Regions from separate parts of the Pseudoduganella sp. GCM10020061 genome, predicted to be linked through region 1. Evidence: predicted binding sites of a transcription regulator. Region 1 holds the regulator's gene; each other region holds the start of a gene.

Region 1 (7,869 bases):
GGCGTTGGAGGCGTCCAGGATCGGCTGGGTGGAGCGGTAGTTGCGGTCCAGGGTGACGACCCGGGTGTTGTCGCCGAACTGCTTGGGGAAGTCGAGGATGTTGCGGACGGTCGCGCCGCGGAAGGAATAGATCGACTGGGCGTCGTCGCCCACCACCATCACGCCTTCGCCGCGCGGCTTCATGCCTTGCAGGATCGCGGCCTGCAGGCGGTTGGTGTCCTGGTACTCGTCCACCAGCACGTGGTCGAACAACGCGCCCACTTCCGGCCCCAACTCGGGGTCGGCCACCATCTCGGCCCAGAACAGCAGCAGGTCGTCATAATCGAGAACGTTCTGCTCCTGCTTGGCGTCGACGTAGGCGCCGAACAGACGCTTGAGGTCTTCTTCCCATTCCGAGCACCAGGGGAAGGCCGACTGCAGCACCTCGCCCAGCGGCTCGCGCGTGTTCACGACGCGCGAATAGATCGACAGGCAGGTGCCCTTGAGCGGGAAGCGCTTGGCGGTCTGGGTCAGGCCGATGTCGTGGCGCACGAGGCCCATCAGGTCTTCCGAATCACCGCGGTCGTGAATGGTGAACGAGTCTTCCAGTCCGATGCGGCCGGCGTATTCGCGCAGCAGGCGCGCGCCGATGCTGTGGAAGGTACCCGCCCACGGCAGCGTGGCCGGCGATGCAGACGGCGACAGCTTCATCACTTTTTGCAGCACGCCTCCCGCGCGCCGTCCCATCTCCTGCGCCGCGCGGCGCGAGAATGTCAGCAGCAGCATGCGCTGCGGGTCGGCCCCCGCCGCGATCAGCCGCGCGACGCGGTGCGCGAGCGTGTTGGTCTTGCCGGAGCCGGCGCCGGCGATCACCAGCATGGGCCGGACCTGGCCTGGCGGCAATGCTATGTCGTGTTCGACGGCCTCGCGCTGCGCCTCGTTGAGGCTGGCGAATGGATCGACTGCGGGCGGGGATTCGATGACGGCGGACATACAAAGAGAAATTGACGGTTGTCACGACTGTACATTTATCCAGTACTGCGCCGCAAGGTTTTTTTCAGTTGGAATGTCAGAGCGACGGGGAATACTCCTACAAACTTGTTGCCACGCGGATACGCCGCTCACGCTAAGTGGCTGAACACAAACGACTTTTTATGATATCCACACTGATTGTGAATAACTTTGTGGACAATGCGGGCTTGACACGCGGGAACCCAGCAGTGATGCGGCTTCCAACAAAGTGCCCATTCTTGAGGCAGCTTCCGGACCCCATGCAAATCAATGACTTAGATGAAGGCCGCGGCAGCGGCCGAACTTTTTTCCCGCGCCATCCGGTCAGCCGTTTTTGTGAATAACCATCGGTTATCTATGCCTTCCAGAGCAATCCTTTTGATAAAAAAATGACAAGTCCGGCGCTAACGCAGCCTTCGCTCGACGGCTTTCCGGTCCATGTGTCCGAAAAGTGCCTGTAGGAATGCGCCGACGCGAGCCGGGCGGGCGGCTGAAGCCTTTATACCGTGGGGCAAAGGCGCGCCCCTGCGCCACCCGCGTGCCTAAAATTAGTGCATCGACAGGAGGGCACCATGGAACCACATGAACGTCTCAACCCGGGCGACGAAGCCGAGCCGGGTACCGTTGGCGCAGGCGAAGGCATTTGCGACCACTGCGCAGGAACGGGAAAGATGGAGGACGGCAAACCGTGCCAGGAATGCGGCGGTACCGGACGCGTGATGCGCGGCATCGGCGGCGGCTGAGCAAAACGGATATTGCCTGCGGCAACCGAACCCTCCCGCCCACGGGGCGGGTCCTATAATCATTGCGACAATTCCTAACCCGCGAGCAAACGGATGAACGAATTTCACCACTTCAAGAACCGTGAGGACGCCGGCGCCCAGCTCGCCCGCCAGCTCACGGACTACGCCAACCGTGACGACGTGGTCGTGCTGGCCCTGCCCCGCGGCGGCGTGCCGGTCGCCTACCAGATCGCCACCGCCCTGCACGCTCCGCTCGATATCCTGCTGGTGCGCAAGCTCGGCCTGCCCGGCCACGAGGAATATGCGATGGGCGCGATTGCCAGCGGCGGCGTGCGGGTGCTGCAGACTTCCGTGGTCCAGCAGATGCATGTGCCGCCCCAGGTGGTGCAACAGGTGATCGACCGCGAGACGCAGGAGATCGAGCGGCGCGAGCTGGCCTACCGCGGCGGGCGCAAGCCGCGCTCCATCACCGGCAAGACCGTGATCCTGGTCGATGACGGCTTGGCGACAGGCGCCACGATGCGCGTCGCCGTCGAATCGCTCAAGCGCCACAAGCCGGCCCGGGTGGTGGTGGCAGTGCCGGTCGCAGCGCCCGATTCGCGCGACATGATCGCCGCCGAAGTCGACGACGTGGTCTGCCTGAGCGCCCCGATGATGTTCCGGGCGGTGAGCGAATGGTACGGCCACTTCGACCAGACCAGCGATGCGGAGGTCCAGCAGCTGCTGGAGGCCGCGCGCGATCCCGACGACGCTGAAACCGAGCGCGAAGCCGAAATCGCCACCCAGTTCACGCGCTAGCCATGCCCAGCATCAAAGACACCACCCTCGCCGACGCCATCGGCAACCACGCCACCGGGCTGGAAGGCAGCGCGCGCGATTACGACGCGCTGCTGGACCTGGTGGGCGACGCGCGCTTCGTGCTGCTCGGCGAAGCGACCCACGGCACGCACGAGTTCTACGAGGAGCGTGCCCGCATCACGCAGCGCCTGATCACCGAGAAGGGATTCCATGCGGTGGCGGTGGAAGCCGACTGGCCCGACGCCTACCGCGTCAACCGCTACGTGCGCGGCGAAAGCGAGGACCGCGACGCGGTGCAGTCGCTGGACGGCTTCAGGCGCTTTCCCACCTGGATGTGGCGCAACACCGACGTGGTCAACTTCGTCGAATGGCTGCGCGGCCACAACGACGGGGTGCACGGCAAGGTGGGGTTCTACGGACTTGACCTGTACAGCATGTTCACCTCGATCGAGGAAGTGCTGCGCTACCTGGGCAAGGTCGATCCGGAAGCGGCGCGCAATGCGCGAGAACGCTACGCCTGCTTCGACCACTACCATGCGGACAGCCAGCGCTACGGTTATGCGGCGGGGATCGGCATGTCCGAATCGTGCGAACAGGATGTGCTGAACCAGCTGCGCGAACTGCAGCAGCGCGCCGGCGACTATGCGCGCACAGCGGGCGCCGACGAGTTCTTCGCCGCGCACCAGAATGCGCGCCTGGTCCACAACGCCGAGGAGTACTACCGCACCATGTTCCGCGGCCGGATCTCGTCGTGGAACCTGCGCGACCGCCACATGGCCGAGACACTGGAAGCGCTCGACCGCCACCTCTCGATCCAGGCGGGCGAACCGGCCCGCATCGTGGTGTGGGAGCACAACTCGCACATCGGCGACGCGCGCGCGACCGAAGTGGGTCGCATGGGAGAGTGGACGGTCGGCCAGCTGGCGCGCCAGCAGTGGGGCAAGGATGAAGTGGTGCTGATCGGCTTTTCGACCTACCACGGCTACGTGACCGCGGCGTCGGCGTGGGACGAGCCGCCCGAGCGCAAGCGCGTCAACCCGGGCCTGCCGCACAGCTATGAGGATGTGTTCCATCGCGCGGGCATGGAACGCTTCTACCTGCCGCTGCGGGAGCACAACCACGCGACCGAGGCGCTGATGCAGGAACGGCTCCAGCGCGCGATCGGCGTCGTCTACCTGCCGCGCACCGAGCGCCAGAGCCACTACTTCATGTCGCGCCTGCCGCAGCAGTTCGACGCGATCCTGCACTTCGACCGCACCGATTCCGTGACGCCGATCGACCGCGGCGCGATGGCAGGCGAAGAGCCGCCGGAGACCTACCCATCCGGCTTCTAGGGTGTAGAAACGCCTATTACACGCGACGGATGCCGATGGACGCGAGCGCATCGGCCACGTCGTCCACCACTGCCTCCAGCTGGTCCGGCGCATCCAGCGGCCGGTCGAACGTGGCCAGCACCGCGCCCGACGCATCGCGCAGCTCCGCCCGCACGACGTGGCCCTCGTCCGCCGCCGAAACGGTGGCGCCGACGCTGCCCGGATCGATGCCGCCCTCCTCCATCAGCGCGCGCGCACCTGCCATCATGCGCAGCATGAACAGCTCGTTCGCACCCTGCTCCTTGGCTCCATGGAACAGGTCCTGGTACAGGAAGCTGATCTCGATCTCGCGTCCCGGCGCGAGCAGCCGCGCCAGCAGCGGTTCGGCCATGGCGGTCCACGCGCGATAGCGTTCCATGCGCCGCTCGAAGTAGTCGTCGGCCTGCGCCTCGCCCTTCGGCACCGCGTAGAACTTGTCGTCCACGCGCTTGAGCGAGAAGCCAAGCAGGAAGCGCAGCTCGAGCGCCTCGTCGTCCGGCGCGAATGGCGCGCTATCCCAGCCGCTCATGCTGCGCTCGAGCGCCGGCATCGGTTTGACCTTGCGTTCGTCCATCCCGTTCGCCACCTCGCGCACGATCTCGTGCAGGCTGGCGTAGCTGATGCGGTCCATCTCGGCAAGGTCATACCAGTGCTGGATCAGCACCACACGCGCATCCGGGCTTTCCAGCCCCTGCGCGGTGAAGCTGTCGAGCAGCTGTTCGTAGGCCTGCTGGTCTTCGAAGCCCTGTTCGGCGCGCAGGCCGCCCGTGCTGCGCACGAACAGCGGAATGGCGAAGGCGTTGATCTCCATGTCCGGCGCATCGCCGCGCGCCTGCCGGCTGCGCAGCAGCACGGTCGACGCCGATTCCTCGACCGTCTCGCGCAGCAGCGCGTGGGTGCCATCGGCCATGTCGCGCGCTTCCTCGATCGCGTCGTACAGCACGTCGTCGTGCTTCTTCAACAAGTGCTTGCGCACTTCGCGCTGCAGGGAGGCCACCTCGGCCTTCTTGCGTGCGCATTCGAGCGCCAGGTCGGTCAGGGCGCGGACCGCCGCCTCGTCGTCGACATCGTGATCGGGTTCGTCTGCGGGATTTTGTGTTTTTGTCATGTATTAATGGAGTATTCGGGAATAAGCGCATGGCCGCTGAGCACGGCACCGCCAGTCCTTCTATAATAGCGCCCATGAGCCAGCCACTTCCATATGTTCCGCAGTCGTCGATCAACCTTGGCGCGCTGAAAGCGAGTTGTTCGAGCTGCAGCATGCACCAGTTGTGCCTTCCGCTCGGACTCGAAGACAACGAGATCAACCGCCTCGACCAGATCATCGGAGGGCGCCGCCGTGTCGCCAAGGATGAACGGCTGTACAAGGTCGACCAGCCGTTTCGCAACCTGTACGCGATCCGCTTCGGCCACTTCAAGACCTACCAGGTCAACGCGCGCGGCGAAGAGCAGATCACGGGCTTCCAGATGGCCGGCGAGCTGCTGGGCATGGATGCGATCAGCTCGGACCACCACCACTGCGACGCGGTGGCGCTGGAGGACAGCGAGGTGTGCGAGATTCCGTTCGAGCGCCTGGAGGACCTGTTCGGCCACGTGCCGACGCTGCTGCGCCACTTCCACCGCATCATGAGCCAGGAAATCACACGCGAACAGAACGTCATGCTCCTGCTCGGGAACATGCGTGCGGACCAGCGCTTCGCCGCCTTCCTGGTCAACCTGTCCACGCGCTATGCGGCGCGCGGCTACTCGTCCACCAGTTTCGCGCTGCGCATGTCGCGCGAGGACATCGGCAACTACCTGGGGCTCACCATCGAAAGCGTGAGCCGCCTGCTGTCGCGCTTCAAGAAGCAAGGCTGCATCAAGGTCGACAAGCGCGAGGTGACGATCATCGATCCGGTCCAGCTGAAAGCGATCGCGGCAGGCACCGAGTCCTGTCCCGGCGGCTCGGACTAGCCAGCCCCAAGGGGGACTATCCCTCCAGGGACCGTCCCCGCATAACGAAAAAGGGCGCAAGCGCCCTTTCGTGTCCCAACTTAATGCACCAGTGGCGAACGCTCCGCATCAGCCACCAGCGTCACGTTTTGCTCGTCCGGCCAACGCCACTCCCCCGTCAGCCGCCAGGTGCGGCCTTCGCCCTCCACGATCACCTGCCAGCGGGCCCGCTCCAGCATCGGCAGCGGCACCGAGAAGCGTCCCTCCCCGTCGCTGCGGGCAGCCAGCTTCAGGTCCTTGTCCGGCTGCGTGGAATGCACCAGCTGGATGTCGAGCGCGGCCGCCATCGGCTTCCCTGCGGCGCTGAGCACCCCTTCCAGCCGCTCGCTCGCCGGGTTGTAGCGCGCTTCGACCTGCAGCTGGCGTTCCGCTGCCGCGCGGTCGCGGCTCAGGTCCTGGTTGATCGCCTTGCCGCGCTTGTAGTAGTCGTCCACCACCAGCGCGTCCGGCGTGCGCGATGCCAGCGTGATCATGATGATCGCGCCCACTACCACCCAGGCCGGGCCGATCATCAGCAGCCATGGCCAGCGCTGCTTGTACCAGGGCGTCTGTTGCGTGTCCTGCTGTTCCATCCTGGCTCCTGTCCTTAACGGCGCGGCACGATGAAGACCGCTTCTTCGGTCACGCGCAGCGCGGGATCGTCCTTCGCGACGATCGCAAATTCAATCGGGTTGGCGCCCTTCTGCCCTTTGCCGTGGCGGATGCGCACGCGCACCGCAACGGAGCGGGTAGTGGCGCCATCGAGCGCCGCTTCGGTCGGCTCGGCCACATGCAGCGACTCGATGCCGCTCGCGCTGATCACGAACACATGCGGCTTCTCGGCCGTATTCATGATCTGCAGGCGGTACACGTTCTCGATCATGTCGTTATCCACTTCGCGGCCCATCGAGCCACGGTCGCGGATCACGTCCAGCTTGACCGGGTTGCGCATCGCCAGCGAGGCGACGAACCCGACCATGATAGCCAACAGCAGGCCGGTGTAGATCAATACGCGCGGACGCAGGACCCGGCGCGCGATCTGTGCCGGATTCCACTTCTTCTCGAGCGCGCGCTCGGTGGCGTAGCGGATCAGGCCTTGCGGCTTGCCCACCTTGTCCATCACGGTGTTGCACGCGTCGATGCAGGCCGCGCAGCCGATGCACTCGTACTGCAGGCCCTTGCGGATGTCGATGCCGGTCGGGCACACCTGGACGCACAGGGTGCAGTCGATGCAGTCGCCAGCCGGCTTGTCGCCGGAGTTCGGGCCGCGCGGCTCGCCGCGTTCCTTGTCGTAGGTGACGATCAGCGTGTCCTTGTCGAACATCGAACTCTGGAAGCGCGCATACGGGCACATGTACTTGCACACCTGCTCGCGCAGCCAGCCGGCATTCCCGTAGGTGGCCAGTGCGTAGAATCCAACCCAGAAGGTTTCCCAGCCGCCCAGCGCAAATGCCGCGATCTCCGCACCCATCATGCGCATCGGCGTGAAGTAGCCGACAAAGGTGATGCCGGTCCACAGCGCGACGATGGCCCAGCCGGTGTGCTTGGCGAGCTTGCGCGCCACCTTGTTCACCGACCATGGCTGGCGGTCGAGGCGGATGCGCGCACTGCGCTCGCCTTCGATCTTGCGCTCGATCCACATGAAGATCTCGCTGTACACGGTCTGCGGGCAGGCAAAGCCGCACCACACCCGTCCCGCCACCGCCGTCACCAGGAACAGCCCATACGCGCAGATGATCAGCAGCGCCGCCAGGTAGATGAAGTCCTGCGGCCACAGCACGATGCCGAAGATGTAGAACTTGCGCGCTGCCAGGTCGAACAGCACGGCCTGGCGACCGTTCCATTCGAGCCAAGGCAGTCCGTAGAACAGGATCTGGGTCAGCCAGACGGTCATCCAGCGCAGGGACGCGTAGCGCCCCTTTGCCTCGCGAGGATAGATCTCCTCGCGGGCCGCGTACATTTTGATGACCTTTACTTCCGGGTTATTCATTTACTTTGCTGCCAATGCTTTTGGT
Region 2 (7,869 bases), 240 kb from region 1:
GCGCGTGCTGCGCGCGGCGGTGCTGCTGGCGTAGGCCGCCAGGGTGGCCTCGTCGTCGCGCACGTGTGCCGCACCCACGACCTCGCGCATGGCGGACAGCAGCACGCTTGCCTCGGGCGCCATCTCAGCTCCGCCCGGAGATGATGCGGGCGGTGATACCCGGCTCGTCGCGCACGGGGAAGAAATAAGGATAGAAGGAGCGCTCCGTGCCGCTGTTCTCGAACATGCCGCCGAAGCGGCGGATCTGCTCGCGCATGTAGTCGAGTTCCAGCCGCAGCAGGACCGCCGGCGCGCCGACCCGGCTGCAGTCGCGCTGGCCGCCGAAATCGGTGAAACCCAGCATGCGCTTGTAGAACATGACGTGGCGCGGATTGACCTCGATGATGTAGTCGCTGTAGCCGTGGATGTTGTGGGCAAAAATATAGGAAATGTGGATCAGCGAGGCGAATACGCGCTTCGATACGCCCTTGTCGATGGCCAGCCGCGACGGTTCGCACAGGCGCCGGTCCTGCGCACGCAGCTCGTCGATCCGGTCGCGGAAGTTTTCGTCCGCCGGCAGGCCTGCGCTGCCGTCCAGGCACAGGCTCATGGTCCCGACCGTGACGCCGCGCGTCTCGGCGTACAGCAGGATCTTGTTCGGTTCCTGGTGGACCGTGTGCTCGACCGCATAACCTCGCCAGCCGTACATCTTGCGGATCAGCAGGCTGGCCGCTTCGCGCCGGCCTTCCGAGTTTGCCATCCTGATATTGAACACTTGTACGTCCATGGGTTGCGCCTCATCCTGGGGCCGGCCTTCGATGCACATGTCGTGCAATCCTACGGGCGTTTCAAACGACACGATCGGCTCTTCGTCATCAAACATGGTTTTTTTCCGTCCTTTCCGCCACAAATGCTGCCCGCGTTGGCGGCGCGAGCCTGCGTAGCAGTTAAGACAGGGTCAGGAATGGAAAGTTCCGCATCCTGCAGCACAAATGTCGGAAAAATTTTCAACGCCAGGCGCGGGCGATACCTGCGCCCGTGCCTGCTGAGCGGAAGTGCTGAATATTCCAAGCATGTGCCGGCTGCGCCGTGCAGCTGCGGCCGCTCACGCCCGATGTTCCGGACGGGCCAGCACTGCGGCGCCGCCTGCCGCGCCGCTCCAGGTGTCGGAAGAATTGCCAGCGCCTCCCGCCACCGTAGCGAGCGCCAAGCCCGCCCAACGCCAAGTGACTGAATCTGCACGCTTTTCCGGTGCTGGCACGCTTTCTGCTCAACAGTCCCGTGCATCGACTCACACTGACAGGAGAGCCATCATGAAACTTCGCAACACACTGGTTGCCGCCAGCCTCGCGCTGGGCGCCATGGGCAGTGCCTACGCGGACAGCTTTGCATCCGCCATCCTCGACATCAATAACTTCCGCCTGCTGCATTCGTCCGGCGTGCCGTTCTCGACGGCCGACTTCGACACGCTGACCGGCACCAACGACGCCCACGCAACGGCCAGCCTGAACGGCGTTTTCGCCAATGGCGCGCAGTCCTTCGGCATCCTGTCGGGCCTGAACCCCGACGTGCCGCATCAGTGTGTGGGCGTCCCCTGCCCGGCGAAGCCCGAGAACGACTTCACCCCGTTCCCGTTCCCGCCGCCAGCACCAGGCACCTTCGGCTACGCCGACCAGCAACTGACCGGTAGCACGATCACGATCGGCATGGCGCCGGCCGGCGCCCGTGCAACTACCCGTGCGGACGCTTCGCTGCAGGTGGATGGCGTGGCATCGGGTAACTCGGACGTCGGCACCTCGACCACGTTCAGCTTCACGCTGGCCGCGGCCGACACCATGACGTTCTCGTTCGACGGCACCCCGTTCACCCAGGCCTGGGTTGACGCCGCCGCCAGCCCGACCACCAACGCCAATGCGCGCCTGTCGTGGAGCGTCAACATTATCGACACCGCCACCGGCACCACGGTGTTCAGCTACGCACCAGCGGAACTGAACGCGCTGTCGAACGTCAGCCGCACCGACGGCGCTCCGGGCACCTCGACCTACAACCCGGGCACCCTGGCGTTCAGCGCGACCACGCCGCTGCTGTCGGCGGACGTGGTGTACCAGATTACGATCCAGCACAACACGCTGGCCAACGCGCTGCAACAGCGGGTGCCCGAGCCTGCCTCGCTCGCCATCTTCGGTATCGGCCTGCTTGGCATGACCGCCGTGGCACGCCGCCGGAAGTCGTAACCCCTCCTTGTGGGAGCTGCATTTGCCGGCCTTCGGGCCGGTTTTTTTTTGCCTGCAACGAATTGGGGCAGGAAAAACAACGCATTGAACAGTCCGCTTGACTGAACTCAATCCAAGCGACCGCAGCCCAACTGAGGCGCGGATTGCGCGACCTATAATCGAGTGACCCGATAGGCTGAACCTTTCGAAAGGTGCGCGATCATGGAGGAGTTCCTGAACCAGCTGGTGTCCGCGCTCAAGGGCATCTGGAACCACCGCTGGCATGCGCTCGCCGTCACCTGGCTGGTGGCGCTGGCCGGATGGGCGCGGGTCTACACGCTGCCGGACGACTACCAGAGCACCGCGCGCGTGTTCGTCGACACGCAAAGCATCCTCAAGCCGCTGATGCAGGGCATGACGCAGACCCGCAACACCGAGCTCGAAGTCGACATCATGAGCAAGACGCTGATCTCGCGCCCCAATGTCGAACGGGTGATGCGGATGGTCGACCTCGACGTCAAGGTGAAGTCTCCGCGCGAGAAGGAGGAATTGACCAATGAACTGATGCGCGAGATCCGCATTGCAGGGACATCCGCCACCGACATCTATACGATCAGCTACCACAACAAGGATCCCAAGCTGGTGCGCGACGTGGTGCAGTCGCTGCTGGCGATCTTCCTGGAAGGGAGTTTCCGCGGCAACCGCGGCGAGTCCGAGAAGGCGGTCCAGTTCATCGACGACCAGATCAGGAGCTACGAGGCGCGCCTGGTGGAGGCGGAAAATGCGGTCAAGGAGTTCAAGCTGCGCAATACCATGCTGCTGCCGCGCCAGGGCACCGACTACAGCAGCCAGCTGGGCGCGTCCGCCGACGCGCTGGGCACGGCGCGGCTCGAGCTGCAGGAGGCCGAACAGGCGCGCAACGCCATCAAGGCGCAGATCAGCGGCGACGAGCCGGTCCTCGGCCTCGAGGCCAAGCCCGCCGACATCGTCAATCCGGAAATCGACAGCCGCATCGAGGCGCTCAACAAGAACCTCGACCTGCTGCGCATGCAGTATACGGAGGCGCACCCTGACATCGTGGCCGGCAAGCGCCTGATCGCGCAGCTGGAAGCACGCAAGCTGGCCGAGAGCCGCGAGAAAGGCGCCGACGCGGATCCGGGCCGCCACTTCAGCCCCATGCTGCAGCAGCTCAAGGTAGCGCTGACCGAGGCCGACGCCAAGGTCGCCGCGATGCGCGCGCGGGTGCAGGAGTACACCGCGCGGCACGAACGCCTGCTGGCACAGAGCAATGCGATTCCGGAAATCGAGTCGCAGCTGGCGCAGCTGAATCGCGACTACCTGATCAACAAGGACAATTATGAAAAGCTGATCGCCAAGCGCGAGGCGGCCAAGCTGTCGGGGGAGCTGACCAATACCACGGAGATGATGAGCTTCAAGATCATCGACCCGCCCACCCTGCCCCAGGCGCCGGTGGGACCCAACCGCCCCATGCTGTACAGCGCGGTCTTGCTGGCGGCCCTGTTCGGCGGGCCGGCCGCCGGTCTCCTGATCAGCCAGGTACGCCCGACCTTCCTTGGACCGGCCGCGATGCGCCAGGTGACGGGGCTGAACGTGATTGGCACGGTCGCGCTCAACTGGACCGCGCGTGCGCTTGCGCAGCGGCGCCGCGGCCACTACGTGCTCGCCGTCGCCGTCGCCGCCCTGCTCGCGGCCTACGGCGGATTCCTCGCAACCGCACTATCACGACATTAAGGAGGTGGCCGTGGCCATCGTCGAACTGAATACCGCGGAGCGGCGCACCGTCGAGATCAACCTGGCGCGCCTGCACGACATGGGCATGGTGACGCAGGACGGCGGACGCACCAGCGCATCGGAGGACTTCCGCATCATCAAGCGCCCGCTGCTGCGCGCCGCGCTCGGCGAGGACCGCGGCGAGAAGCACTCGAACCTGATCGTGGTGACCAGCGCCCTGCCAGGAGAGGGAAAAACCTACTGCGCGATCAACCTGGCCATGAGCATCGCCATGGAAAAGGATCACACCGTGATGCTGGTCGACGCCGACGTGGCGCGGCCCTCGGTGCTCAAGGTGCTTGGCCTGCCCTCGGCGCCTGGACTGATGGACATCCTGCTGAATGACCGTCTCGCGCTGGCCGACGTCATCCTGCGCACCAACATCCCCTCGCTCTCGCTGCTGCCGGCGGGCCGCAGCAACAAGCATGCGACCGAACTGCTGGCCAGCCAGGCCATGAGCGCGCTGCTGGAAGAGATCTCCAGCCGCTATCCCGACCGGATCGTGGTGTTCGATTCGCCGCCGCTGCTGCTGACCACCGAATCGAGCGTGCTGGCCGGCCAGATGGGACAGGTGGTGATGGTGATCGAATCGGAACGCACCACCCAACGCGCCGTGAAGGACGCGCTGGCGCGCATCGACACCTGCAAGCACATCAGTATCATCTGCAACAAGAACCGCGCCTTCCCCGGCAGCGACTACTACGGCTACTACGAATAGCGGCCATGGATGCCAGCCCCTCGATCGAACGCCAGAAGCTGGTCGTGCACCTGGTGCACCGGCTCGACACCGGCGGCGCCGAAACCGGCCTCGTGAACCTGATCCGGCACATGCCGCCCGGGCGCTATCGCCATGCCATCGTCTGCCTGAAGGACCACTCCGGGCAGGGTGCGCTGTTCCGCCACCGCGACGTGGAAGTGATCACGCTGGCCAAGCGCGAAGGCAAGGACTTCGCGCACTACCTGCGCCTGTTCCGCACTCTGCGGGCGCTGCATCCCGACGTCATCCACACGCGCAACCAGTGCGGCATCGAAGCGCAGCTGGTGGCGGCGCTGGCCGGCGTCAAGCTGCGCGTGCACGGCGAGCATGCGCGCGATGCGGACGGGCCGCCGGTGGCGCGCCTGCGCTACCGCTTGCTGCGGCGGCTGCTGCGGCCACTGGTCGGGCACTTCATCGCAGCCAGTCCGGAGCTGGCTCAGTGGCTGGTCGATTCGGTCGGTGCGGCCCCGGCGCGAGTCTCGCGCATCGCCAACGGCGTGGACAGCATCCAGTTCCACCCGCGCCTCGGGCCCAAGGCCGCCATCGGGCCGCCCGGCTTCATGCACGACCACACCTTCGTGATCGGCGCGGCCGGCCCGATGGACGAGCGGGCCAACCATCCGCTGCTGGTCGAGGCCTTCCTGCGCATGCTCTCCAACGACGCCGCGCTGGCCCAGCGCCTGCGGCTTGTGATTCCGGGCGATGGACCGGCCCGCGCCACATGCCTCGACATGCTGCGCCGCGCCGGCGCCGGTCACCTGGCGTGGCTGCCCGGATGGCGGCCCGACCATGCCCAGCTGCTGCGGTCAATGGATGTGTTTGTGGAACCTTCCGAACGCGAAGGCCGCTGCGCGCCGATCCTGGAAGCGATGGCTTCCGGCCTGCCGGTGGTGGCCAGCACCGCCAGCATCAACGCGGAGCTGGTCGGTACCGGCTTTACCGGCATCCTGGTGCCGTCCATGAGCGCGCAGATGCTGGCCTTTGCCATCGGCGACTATTGCCGCCTGCCCGAACTGGCACAGCGCCAGGGCGCACGCGCGCGCGCGCAGGTGATCGCGCACCATAGCCTGCCCGCAATGGCGCAGGGCTACCTGGCCGTGTACGACGCGCTGACCGCGCAACAGGACGGCGCGCCCGCCGCGCTGGGCCGCACTTGAGCGCACACAAGGGCGCCATGCGCAAAGTTCGCCACCATGGATCAATGCGCATCCTTCACATCTTCGACCATTCGCTCCCGCGCCGCACCGGCTATGCATTGCGCAGCCATGCAGTGATCGCCGAGCAGCGCGCACGGGGCTGGCAGACGGTCCAGCTCACCGGCCCAGCGCACGGCAGCGCCGGGGCGGATCCGGACGGCTGGCAGTTCTTCCGCACCCGGCCGGCCGCCCCTCCGCTGGCGCGGGCCCCGCTGCTGTCGCACTGGCTGGCGGCGCGCGCGCTGTCATCCCGCATCCGCCAGGTGGTGCGCCTGACGCGTCCGCAGATCCTGCACGCGCACGCGCCGCCGCTGAACGGCATCGCGGCGCTGCGCGTGGGCCGGCGCTGCCGGCTGCCCGTCATTTATGAGGCGCGCGACTGGTGGACCGATCCGGAACGCGATGCCGGCATCGTCGCACGGATGGCTTCCGCCGCCGAAACCTGGGTCGCGCGGCACGCGGACGGCGTGGCTGCCAGCAGCCATGCCATGCTGGGAGAACTGCGCGCGCGCGGCGCACGCGGACCGGGTGCGCTGATCCCGCCCGCGATCGACCCCTACAGCACCGGCTGCGCCCCATCGAATGCGGTTCAGCTCAGGTCACAGCTCGACCTCGGCCCCGGCCCGGTAATCGCATATGTGGGGGAACTGCGCGAGCACGAGGGCGTCGCGCTGCTGCTCGACGCGCTTCCCCGCATCCTGCTGGCCTCCCCTTCTGCGCGCCTGCTTGTCGCCGGCGACGGGCCCGCCCTCGGCGCCCTCCGCAGCCAGGCGGACATGCGCGGGATCACGCGCCACACAATATTTGCGACTGACGCGGCCCCGGGCCAGATGCACCACTATTATCCGCTCGCCGACGTGCTGGTGTTCCCGCGCCTGCCCAGCCGCCACGCGGCGCTCTGTGTCCCGTTCCTGCCGCTCGAGGCAATGGCGCACGGCAGTGCGGTCGCGGCATCCGATACCGGCGGTCATGCCGAGCTGATCGAAAACGGCCGCACCGGCTTGCTGTTCGAGCCGGGTAGCGCGGAGGCGCTCGCGGCGACCGTGATCGGGCTGCTGTCCGATCCGCTGCAGCAGGCGCGGATCCGCACGCAGGCGCGCCGCTTCGTGGTGGAGCGCCGTACCTGGGAAGCCAGCGTGGCCCGCTACGCGCCGCTGTACCAGCGGATGCTCCGATAGATCCAAAGGGAGGAAATCATGATCGTATATGCCGCATCCCTGATGTACCTGGTTTCGGTCGGGCTGTTGCTCGACCTGGTCCACAAGGTCCGGCGCGTGCAGCGCATCCTGGTCGGGCTTTACGACCTGACGCAGGAGGAATCCGCGCGCCTGTTCCGGCAGATGGAGGCGCTGCAGGGTCTCTACATCGAGCTCGGATTCACCAAGAGCCTGCCGTGTACGCGCGGCTGGGCCGCATCGCCGGACTTCCTGATGGAGCTGGCGCGCCACGCGCTGGCGGAAAAGCCGAAGGTGGTGGTCGAGTGCAGCAGCGGCGCCTCCACGCTGATCCTGGCCAAATGCATGCAGAAGAACGGCGCGGGCAAGGTGTACAGCCTTGAGCATGACCCGAAGTATGCGCAGGAGACCCGCGCGCAGCTGGAACGGCATGGGCTGTCGGAGTACGCCGACGTGCTGTACGCGCCGCTGAACTCCTTCACTGCCGGCCAGGACACCTGGCAGTGGTACGTGCACGACGTGCTGCCGCCGCTCGCCGAGATCGACATGATTGCGATCGACGGGCCGCCGAAGGACACCGGAAAACTGGCGCGCTACCCGGCCGGCCCGGCCCTGTTCCCGCGCCTGGCGCCGTTCGGCGCGGTGTTCCTGGACGACTCCAAGCGCGAGGACGAACGCGCGATCCTGCAACGCTGGAAGGAGGAATTCCCGCAGCTCGTGGAAACGCACCGGGACTGCGAAAAAGGCTGCGCCGTTCT
Region 3 (7,869 bases), on a different contig from region 1:
CTGGTCGAGGATGCCGCCGGGCGCATGTGGGCAGCGATCGAACGCGTGCGCGCCGAGGAAGCGCTGATGCTGGCGGACCGCCGCAAGGACCAGTTCCTCGCCATGCTCGCGCACGAACTGCGCAATCCGCTGGCGCCGATCAGCGCCGCCGCCGAGCTGCTCAGGCTGCCGGGCGTGCCGCCATCGCGGGTCTCCACCACTGCCGACATCATCTCGCGCCAGGTACGCCACATGACCGGCCTGGTGGACGACCTGCTCGACGTCTCGCGCGTCACCAGTGGCCTGGTGGGGCTGGAACTGGGCAGCGTGGACGTGCGCCACGTGGTCGCCGACGCGGTGGAGCAGGTGCGTCCGCTGATCGAGGCGCGCCGCCATCGCTGCACGGTGGAGACGCCGTCCGGCGCGGCGCTGGTGGAAGGCGACTACAAGCGGCTGGTGCAGGTGCTGGCCAACCTCCTGAACAACGCGGCCAAGTACACGCCCGAGGAAGGCACCATCAAGGTTACGCTCGAGACCCCGGGGTCACAGATACTGCTGAAAGTGAGCGACAACGGCATGGGCATGGCGGCCGGGCTGCTGCCGCATGTGTTCGAGCTGTTCGCGCAGGCGGAGCGCACGCCGGACCGCACCCAGGGCGGGCTTGGGATCGGCCTGGCGCTGGTGCGTACGCTGGTGGAACTGCATGGCGGCACCGTGTCGGCCAGCAGCCCGGGCCTGGGACAGGGCAGCGAGTTCGTGGTGCGCCTGCCGGCCGCGACGCCCGACCTCGACACGGACACCGACGCGGGAATGCAGCGGTCCGCCGCGGCGGCCGAAGCGCAGCGCATCATGCTGGTCGACGATAACGTCGACGGCGCGCAGATGCTGGCCATGTACCTGGAGGCGTGCGGCCACACCGTGTCGGTGCGCCACAGCGCGTTCGAAGCGCTCGCCCTGGCGCAGGCCGACACCTTCGACGTGTTCCTGCTCGATATCGGCTTGCCCGGCATGGACGGCAACGAACTGGCGCGGCAGCTGCGCGCCACGGATGCAGCCAGCGATGCCCTGCTGGTCGCGATCACCGGCTACGGCCAGGAATCGGACAAGGCGCTGGCGGTGGAAGCAGGTTTCGACTACTTCTTCGTCAAGCCGGTGGAGCCGGCCGCGATCGCCGAGATCCTGTCCGGCGGCAGGCGCCTGCCCTAGGGCTTACCCGGACGTGCGCCGAGCAACGACAGCGCGGCGCCCAGCACCACGTCGGCCTGCGCGCCGTCGAAATCCTCGTGCTTCTTTTTCTTGACACCGAGTTCGCCCAGCTGCAGGTGGTGGTCGGGCGTGACGCCCTGGCGAGACAGGCACTGGCGCGCGCATGCCATCGCGCAGCCGTCGATGGCAAGGATGGTGCGGCCCGACTGCGCCACCTTGACCAGCGGCGCGACGTCCCCGCCCACGCCGGCGATACAGCTCATCTCCGCGGCCTGCATGCGATCCAGGCGGAGCGCCACGTGGTTGGCCAGCTGCGCCGCGCTGGAACAGCCGGAGCACGAATACACCAGCGGCAGCGTTTTCGCGCCGGTCGCCATCTCGCCTCCCCTAGCGCCTGCGGCGGCGGCGCGACCCCAGGCCGGCAGCCAGGTCGAATACCGACAGGTCGAGGCTGTCCAGCGTGTTCTTGAATAGCAGGCCCAGTTCGGTGTCGCCCTCCAGCACGAGGCGGCGGCTGAAGAACAGCGTGTCCGGGTCTTCCTCGCGGCGCGCCATCCGCCACAGGTCCTGCGCTGAGGCGCGGATGGTCAGCTCCGGCTGCGCGCCCGCCGTGCCCGCTGCGAAGCCGGCGCCGCGCCAGGTGAAGTCGAAGACCAGCTTCGCGTCCTGCACGGCCAGCCGTAGCGCCCTGCCCTCGAGCGCGGCGCGCACGTCGGCCGGCAGGTGCCGCGCCAGCGCCAGGTTCAGGGCGCGCGCGAACAGCCACGAACCCGGGTAGGCGGGCAGCCGCCCCAGCACGCCGGCCACGCCGGCGGGGATGATGAACGATGCGGGCGGTGCGGTCCTCATGCTGCCTCCGCCACGGTCCGGTGCAATGCGATGCCCGGCTCGCCGAACCAGTAGCCATTGCATTCGGCGCCCACCAGGTGCGGCGCGATCCGGCGCCTGGCTTCGGCAGTATCGATCGCGCCGCGGCGCGCCAGGTCGAAGGCGGCGATGATGTCGGCCGTGCCGGAAGACTGTGGGCTGATGCGCGCCACGTCGACGCCAATCCCGCGCATGTCCGCCAGCTCCGCGACCAGGTTGTGCACCGATGCCGATTGGGTCTGGATACCGTTCAGCACCAGGAACGGCTGGCCTTCGCGCGTGTTCAGGAGCAGACCGTCCGGATGCTCCATGCAGGAGAAGCGGCAGTCGTCCTTGGGCAGGTTCAGCTTGCGCGCGGTGAAGCAGCGGGCCGAAAACGCGAGCGGCATGCGGCCGAAGGCGAACACCTCGGTCTCCATCCCGGCCGCCATGCCCGCGCGCATGCCAAGCAGTTGGGCGCGGCCCAGTTCGAGCGGCATCACCCAGCGGCGCGCGCCCGTGCGGGCGTAGGTCGCCAGGGCCGGCGGATTGTAGATGTTCAGGTGCGGGCCGGCCACATACGGAGCGCCGTCCAGGCAATGCACGGCGCCGACGTCGTTGGCTTCGACGCCGAAGCGGCCGTTGGCGACCAGCTTGCGCAGCGCGCCCAGTTCGCTGTTCGATTCGATCAGCGCCTGCGAAGACAGCACCACTTCCTTGCCGTTGGCTGCGAGCAGGTCGGCCACATCGAGCCAGTCGTCCAGCCGCATCTCGTGGCGGCGCGAGCACACCGTCTCGCCGATGTAGACGATGTCGACCGCGCTTTCGGCGATCACCTGGTAGAACTCGAACAGCGTTTCGCGCGCCCAGTAGGTCAGCACGGGGCCGAGGGACAGCTTCAGCATATTTTCCTGTCGGGTGAAATTCGGGGTCATTTCCATTTGCGGTGATAGGCGCCGAGCGTGTGCTGGCGCCCTTCCGCGACCTGGTTGAGGGCGGCCATCCAGTCCGGCCGCACGGAGTAGCGCTGGATGTTGTCGCGGCACATGTCGATCGCCTCGCGCCATGCCCGCGTCACCTGCGCCACATAGGCAGGGCTGCGCTGGCGGCCCTCGATCTTCACCGCGCGCACGCCCAGCCTGATCAGCTGCGGCAGCAGTTCGATGGTGTTCAGGCTGGCCGGCTCCTCGATCGCGTAATACTCTTCGCCTTCCACCTCGAAGCGTCCCTTGCACAGGGTCGGGTAGCTGGCGTTCTCGCCGTCGGCATAGCGGTCGATCAGCACGCCGGACAGGCGCGCCTCCAGGCCCTTGGGCGCCTGCTCCCAGCGCACCGCGCGCGCCGGCGAGCAGACGCCGTGCGTGTTGGGCGACTCGCCGGTGGCATACGAGGACAGCGCGCAGCGCCCCTCCGCCATCACGCACAGGCTGCCGAAGCCGAATACCTCGATCTCGACCGGTGTGTGGCCGATCAGCTGGCCGACCTGCGTCATCGACAGCACGCGCGGCAGCACCGCGCGCTGGATGCCGAAATGCTTGTGATAGAAGTTGATGGCTTCGTAGTTGGTGGCCGAGCCCTGCACCGACAGGTGCAGGCGCAGGGCCGGATGGTGCTCCGCGGCGTAGGCCATCAGCGCCGGATCGGCCATGATCAGCGCGTCGATGCCGGCGCCGGCGGCGCGGTCGACCGCCTGTCGCCAGGTCTTCCAGTTGTCGGCCTGCGGATAGGTGTTCAGCGCCAGCAGTACCTTGCGGCCCATCGCATGGGCATACGCGATGCCTTGCGCGATCTGGGCGTCGTCGAAATTCAGGCCGGCGAAATTGCGCGCATTGGTGGCGTCGCGAAAGCCGAGGTAGACACAGTCGGCGCCGTTGTCGATGGCGGCCTTGAGGGCCGGCAGGCTGCCGGCGGGGCACACCAGTTCGATGGAAGCAGCAGGCGGGGCGGCCGCTGCCGGTGATGCAGTAAGGGTCATGCCAGTTCCAGGTAAGGACCAGCCGAAACTATACGAGCCGGTCCCGGCGCTGTCCTTAAGCTGCTTTAACGATTTGCGTCACCGCCCGCCATGTCGACGGCGGTGATCATCGCGGCCTCCACCTGCGCGCGCGTGATCCGGCCTTCCCGGAACGCGCGCTGCACGCCGTCCGGGCCATACAGAATGCTGGTCGGGTAGGCGCGCGCGCCGAACTGCGCCAGGTCCGACGGGGCACCGGTCACGATCGGGTAAGAGACCTTGAGCTGGCTGGCGAACGCCTTCACGCGGCGCGCGTCCGCGCCGTCCGCCGCCAGGCCGATGACGACCAGGTCGCGGCGTGCGCGCGCCAGGCTGTCGAGCTCCGGCATCTCGGCCACGCAGGGGCTGCACCAGGTCGCCCAGATATTCACCAGCACCCACTTGCCATGGTGCGCAGCGAGCGAATGACGCACCCCGGCGGTATCGACCAGCGCAAAGTCGGCTGCCTGCGCGCCGACTGCGGCGAGCGCGAGCAGCGCGGAACAGGCGTAGCGCTTCATGGCATCTCCCAATTCGTTCACAGGTGGCCGGACAGGCCGGCGACAAAGCTGCGGTCCGCGCCGATCTGGACGCCGGTGACCTTGCGGTACAGCGCGTGCTGGTAGAACGCATAGACCTGCATGTTGCGCCCGACCGCGTAGGACACGCCGGGGCTTGCATACAGCGCGCGGCTGCCGGTGTCGGCTGGCTCGGCCTGTGCGCCGCTGTCGGATCGCTTGTGGAGGAAGTTCAGCTGTGCCAGCACGCCCCAGCTGGCGCCCAGGCCATGGCGGTAGCCCAGGTCCGCGCCCAACTGCGCCCCCGGCTTGTAGCCATCGTGGCTGCCCAGCGCGTGCTGGTAGCTGCCCTGCACGAACCAGGACGCATCGCGCGCGGCGAATTTCTGGTGATGGAAGGCGCCCAGCATCAGGTCGGTGGTGCCGGTCCCGGGCTGCAGCGAACGCTCGGCCGTGCCGCTTTGCGCGTTGTCGATGCCGGTACGGCCGGTGGGCAGCTTAAGCCCGAAGGTGACGCCGTTGGTGCTCGGATTGAGCGGATCGCCGATGCCGGCGAACTGGTAGCGGCCGGCCACGCGCACGTCGCCCAGGCTGGTGAACTTCCATGCGTCGTGGACCTGGGCGCCGTGGTGGTTGTGGACATGCCTGTGGTCGCGCTGCATCACGGGCAGCGTGGCTTCGACTCCCCATCCGTTGCCGAAATTGCGGCTGTAGGTGCCGACCATGTTGCGGTTCAGCGTTGACTGCTCGTCGTGGTGGCGGTGGATCTGGCCGAACGCGACCCGGTCGCTGCCCGCGTAGGGCTGGTCCTGGTGCATGTATTCGTAGCGCAGGTCGAATGCGGAACCGGCTTCGAGCATTGCGCTCTGGGTGGTCCAGTTGGTGTTGACCGCGCAGAAGGAGGCGCCACAGCTGGCAAAGACAAGCGATGGAAGGGCTGCGGCGAGTGCGGCAGCGAGTGTGGTGGCGGAGCGTTTCATGATGATTGGGAAGCGGTTGGTTGGGATTCGGTGCGGCACATGCGGTGCGCGGTGAATTCATCGTATGCGGCGCGGCGCGCCGAATTCCTTGATGTAAGTCAAATTTCCAAGAAGCGACACCCGGCCCATCAGTATTTTTTCTGAACTCGAAATTTTTTGATCTGAGTCAATTTTTTAAGATGTATCCGAAATGTATGATTGATCCGTGTCCAAGAGTAGCAAGAAGATCCGGTGCCTGGCACCGAACAACCAAGGTGATAAAAATGAAACGTAAATTGACTTCCCAAGCCGTCGCAGCACTGATCCTGGGCGCAGCCGCCCTCGTCCCCGCCTACGCCCAGCAGCACGCCGGCGGTCATGGCGGAAGCGCCAATGTCGAATACCGTCCGACCGTGACGTTCACGCTGCGCACCGATATCGCAGACGGCAAGCTGGTGTTCATGGGCGACACCGGACCGCTGACAGGCAAGGCCAATCCGGAACTGCGCGTGCCGGTCGGCGCGATCGTGCAGATCAACCTGGTCAACGGCGACGGCGCCACCCACGACATCTCGGTGCCCGATTTCAACGCCAAGTCGAACCAGCTGAACGACAAGGGCGCATCGACCTCGATCGTGTTCAAGGCCGACAAAAAAGGTGAGTTCACCTATATCTGCACCCTGCCCGGCCACGTCGCCGCCGGCATGATCGGCAAACTGATCGTGGGCGATCCGGTCGCCAAGGCTGCGCCGAAAGCGGCCGACATCTCGGCCAATCCGATGGAAGTGGGCAAGCCGGTCGGCAAGCGCGGCCCGCAAAAGCTGACCGTCAACCTGGATACCACCGAAGTTACTGGCCAGCTGACCGACGGCTCGACCTACAAGTACTGGACCTTCAACAGCAAGGTGCCGGGCCCGTTCATCCGCGTGCGCGTGGGCGATGAAGTCACGGTCAACATGTCGAACGCCAAGGACAGCAAGATGATCCACTCGGTCGACTTCCACGCCGTGACCGGTCCTGGCGGCGGCGCCGCTTCGACCCAGGCCGCGCCTGGCAGCACCAAGTCGTTCACGTTCAAGGCGATCAATCCCGGCCTGTACGTGTACCACTGCGCCACGCCGATGGTGGCCCAGCACATCTCGAACGGCATGTACGGCATGATCCTGGTCGAACCGGAAGGCGGCCTGCCGAAGGTCGACCGCGAGTTCTACGTGATGCAGGGCGAGCTGTACACCGCGCAGCGCCACGGCACCCCCGGCGAGAACGAATTCTCGCTCGACAAGCTGCTGGCCGAGCAGCCGGAACACCTGGTCTTCAACGGCAACCACGATGCGCTGACCAAGACGCACCGCATGGAAGCCAACGTGGGCGAGAACGTGCGCATCTTCTTCGGTGTCGGCGGTCCCAACATGACTTCCAGCTTCCACGTGATCGGCGAAGTGTTCGACAACGTGTACCAGCTGGCCGACCTGACCTCGCCTCCGCTGCACAATGTGCAGACCACCACGGTGGCGCCGGGCGGCGCGACGATGGTCGAGTTCAAGGTCGATGTGCCGGGCCGCTACATCCTGGTCGACCACGCGCTGTCGCGCCTGGAGAAAGGTCTGGCAGGCTTCCTGTACGTGAAGGGCGCCGAGAACCCATCGATCTTCCGCGCGCACACCAAGCCTGACGGCGATTCGGGTCACTGATCCACGCCGGGCATGACAGGGACCCGCCCGCGAGCGGGTCCTTTTTTATTCGTAGCTACCCATCCAGAGGTCCCACATGGCCCACCCACGCATCGATCCGCGCGAATTCCTCAAGCGCCTGCCCCTGTTCAGCGACTTCGCCGTTGACGAACTCAACGCCATTGCCGCGGCCACCACGGAGCAGCACGTCCCGCGCGGCACCGCCGTCTTCCAGCGCGGCGATCCCTGCAACGGCTTCCACACCGTGATCTACGGCCAGGTCAAGCTCGGCTTCGTCTCGGTGCAGGGCAACGAGAAGATCGTCGAGGTGGTCGGGGCCGGACACAGCTTCGGCGAAGCGCTCATGTTCATGGAGCGCCCCTATATCCTCAACGCGCACGCGCTGGCCGACACGCTGCTGCTGCACATTTCCAAGCATGCCGTGTTCGATGAACTGGAGCGCAATCCGGTACTGGCGCGGCGCATGCTGGCGGGGATGAGCCGCCGCCTGCACGGCCTGATCTCGGACGTCGAGTCCTATTCGCTGCGCTCGGGGAGCCAGCGCATCGTGGGCTACCTGCTGAAGGAAGAACCGGAAGGCGACGGCGCGCAGGTGGTGCTCGGGATGAGCAAGAAGATGCTGGCTTCGCGCCTGAACCTGACCCCGGAATATTTCTCGCGCGTCCTGCACGAGCTGG

Evidence for each region. The regulator FNR, encoded in region 1, switches genes on or off when oxygen is low (the NO sensors DNR and NnrR bind a similar motif). The targets are predictions, from matches to a motif close to TTGATNNNNATCAA.
Region 2: the regulator FNR is predicted to act here: its motif matches at 2,311-2,324, upstream of ACFSQR_RS15490 (XrtA system polysaccharide chain length determinant).
Region 3: the regulator FNR is predicted to act here: its motif matches at 5,611-5,624, upstream of nirK (copper-containing nitrite reductase).

Annotation. Positions count from the first base shown of each region.
Region 1 covers NZ_JBHUJS010000011.1:17,046-24,914, reverse strand. Annotated here, with positions in the region: gene ACFSQR_RS14500 (ATP-dependent helicase) at 1-972, opposite strand, end outside; gene ACFSQR_RS14495 (hypothetical protein) at 1,563-1,733, shown strand; gene ACFSQR_RS14490 (phosphoribosyltransferase) at 1,827-2,531, shown strand; gene ACFSQR_RS14485 (erythromycin esterase family protein) at 2,534-3,865, shown strand; gene ACFSQR_RS14480 (hypothetical protein) at 3,882-4,991, opposite strand; gene fnr (fumarate/nitrate reduction transcriptional regulator Fnr) at 5,066-5,836, shown strand; gene ACFSQR_RS14470 (FixH family protein) at 5,917-6,447, opposite strand; gene ccoG (cytochrome c oxidase accessory protein CcoG) at 6,462-7,844, opposite strand; gene ccoP (cytochrome-c oxidase, cbb3-type subunit III) at 7,845-7,869, opposite strand, start outside.
Region 2 covers NZ_JBHUJS010000011.1:253,539-261,407, reverse strand. Annotated here, with positions in the region: gene ACFSQR_RS15505 (FAD-binding oxidoreductase) at 1-123, opposite strand, end outside; gene ACFSQR_RS15500 (long-chain N-acyl amino acid synthase) at 125-862, opposite strand; gene ACFSQR_RS15495 (EDSAP-1 family PEP-CTERM protein) at 1,293-2,213, shown strand; gene ACFSQR_RS15490 (XrtA system polysaccharide chain length determinant) at 2,415-3,944, shown strand; gene ACFSQR_RS15485 (XrtA-associated tyrosine autokinase) at 3,955-4,701, shown strand; gene ACFSQR_RS15480 (glycosyltransferase) at 4,707-5,897, shown strand; gene ACFSQR_RS15475 (glycosyltransferase family 4 protein) at 5,942-7,114, shown strand; gene ACFSQR_RS15470 (class I SAM-dependent methyltransferase) at 7,133-7,869, shown strand, end outside.
Region 3 covers NZ_JBHUJS010000010.1:17,797-25,665, reverse strand. Annotated here, with positions in the region: gene ACFSQR_RS13180 (ATP-binding protein) at 1-1,185, shown strand, start outside; gene ACFSQR_RS13175 (putative zinc-binding protein) at 1,182-1,562, opposite strand; gene ACFSQR_RS13170 (SCP2 domain-containing protein) at 1,573-2,034, opposite strand; gene ACFSQR_RS13165 (U32 family peptidase) at 2,031-2,936, opposite strand; gene ACFSQR_RS13160 (peptidase U32 family protein) at 2,963-4,006, opposite strand; gene ACFSQR_RS13155 (TlpA family protein disulfide reductase) at 4,072-4,545, opposite strand; gene ACFSQR_RS13150 (transporter) at 4,563-5,522, opposite strand; gene nirK (copper-containing nitrite reductase) at 5,786-7,192, shown strand; gene ACFSQR_RS13140 (Crp/Fnr family transcriptional regulator) at 7,269-7,869, shown strand, end outside.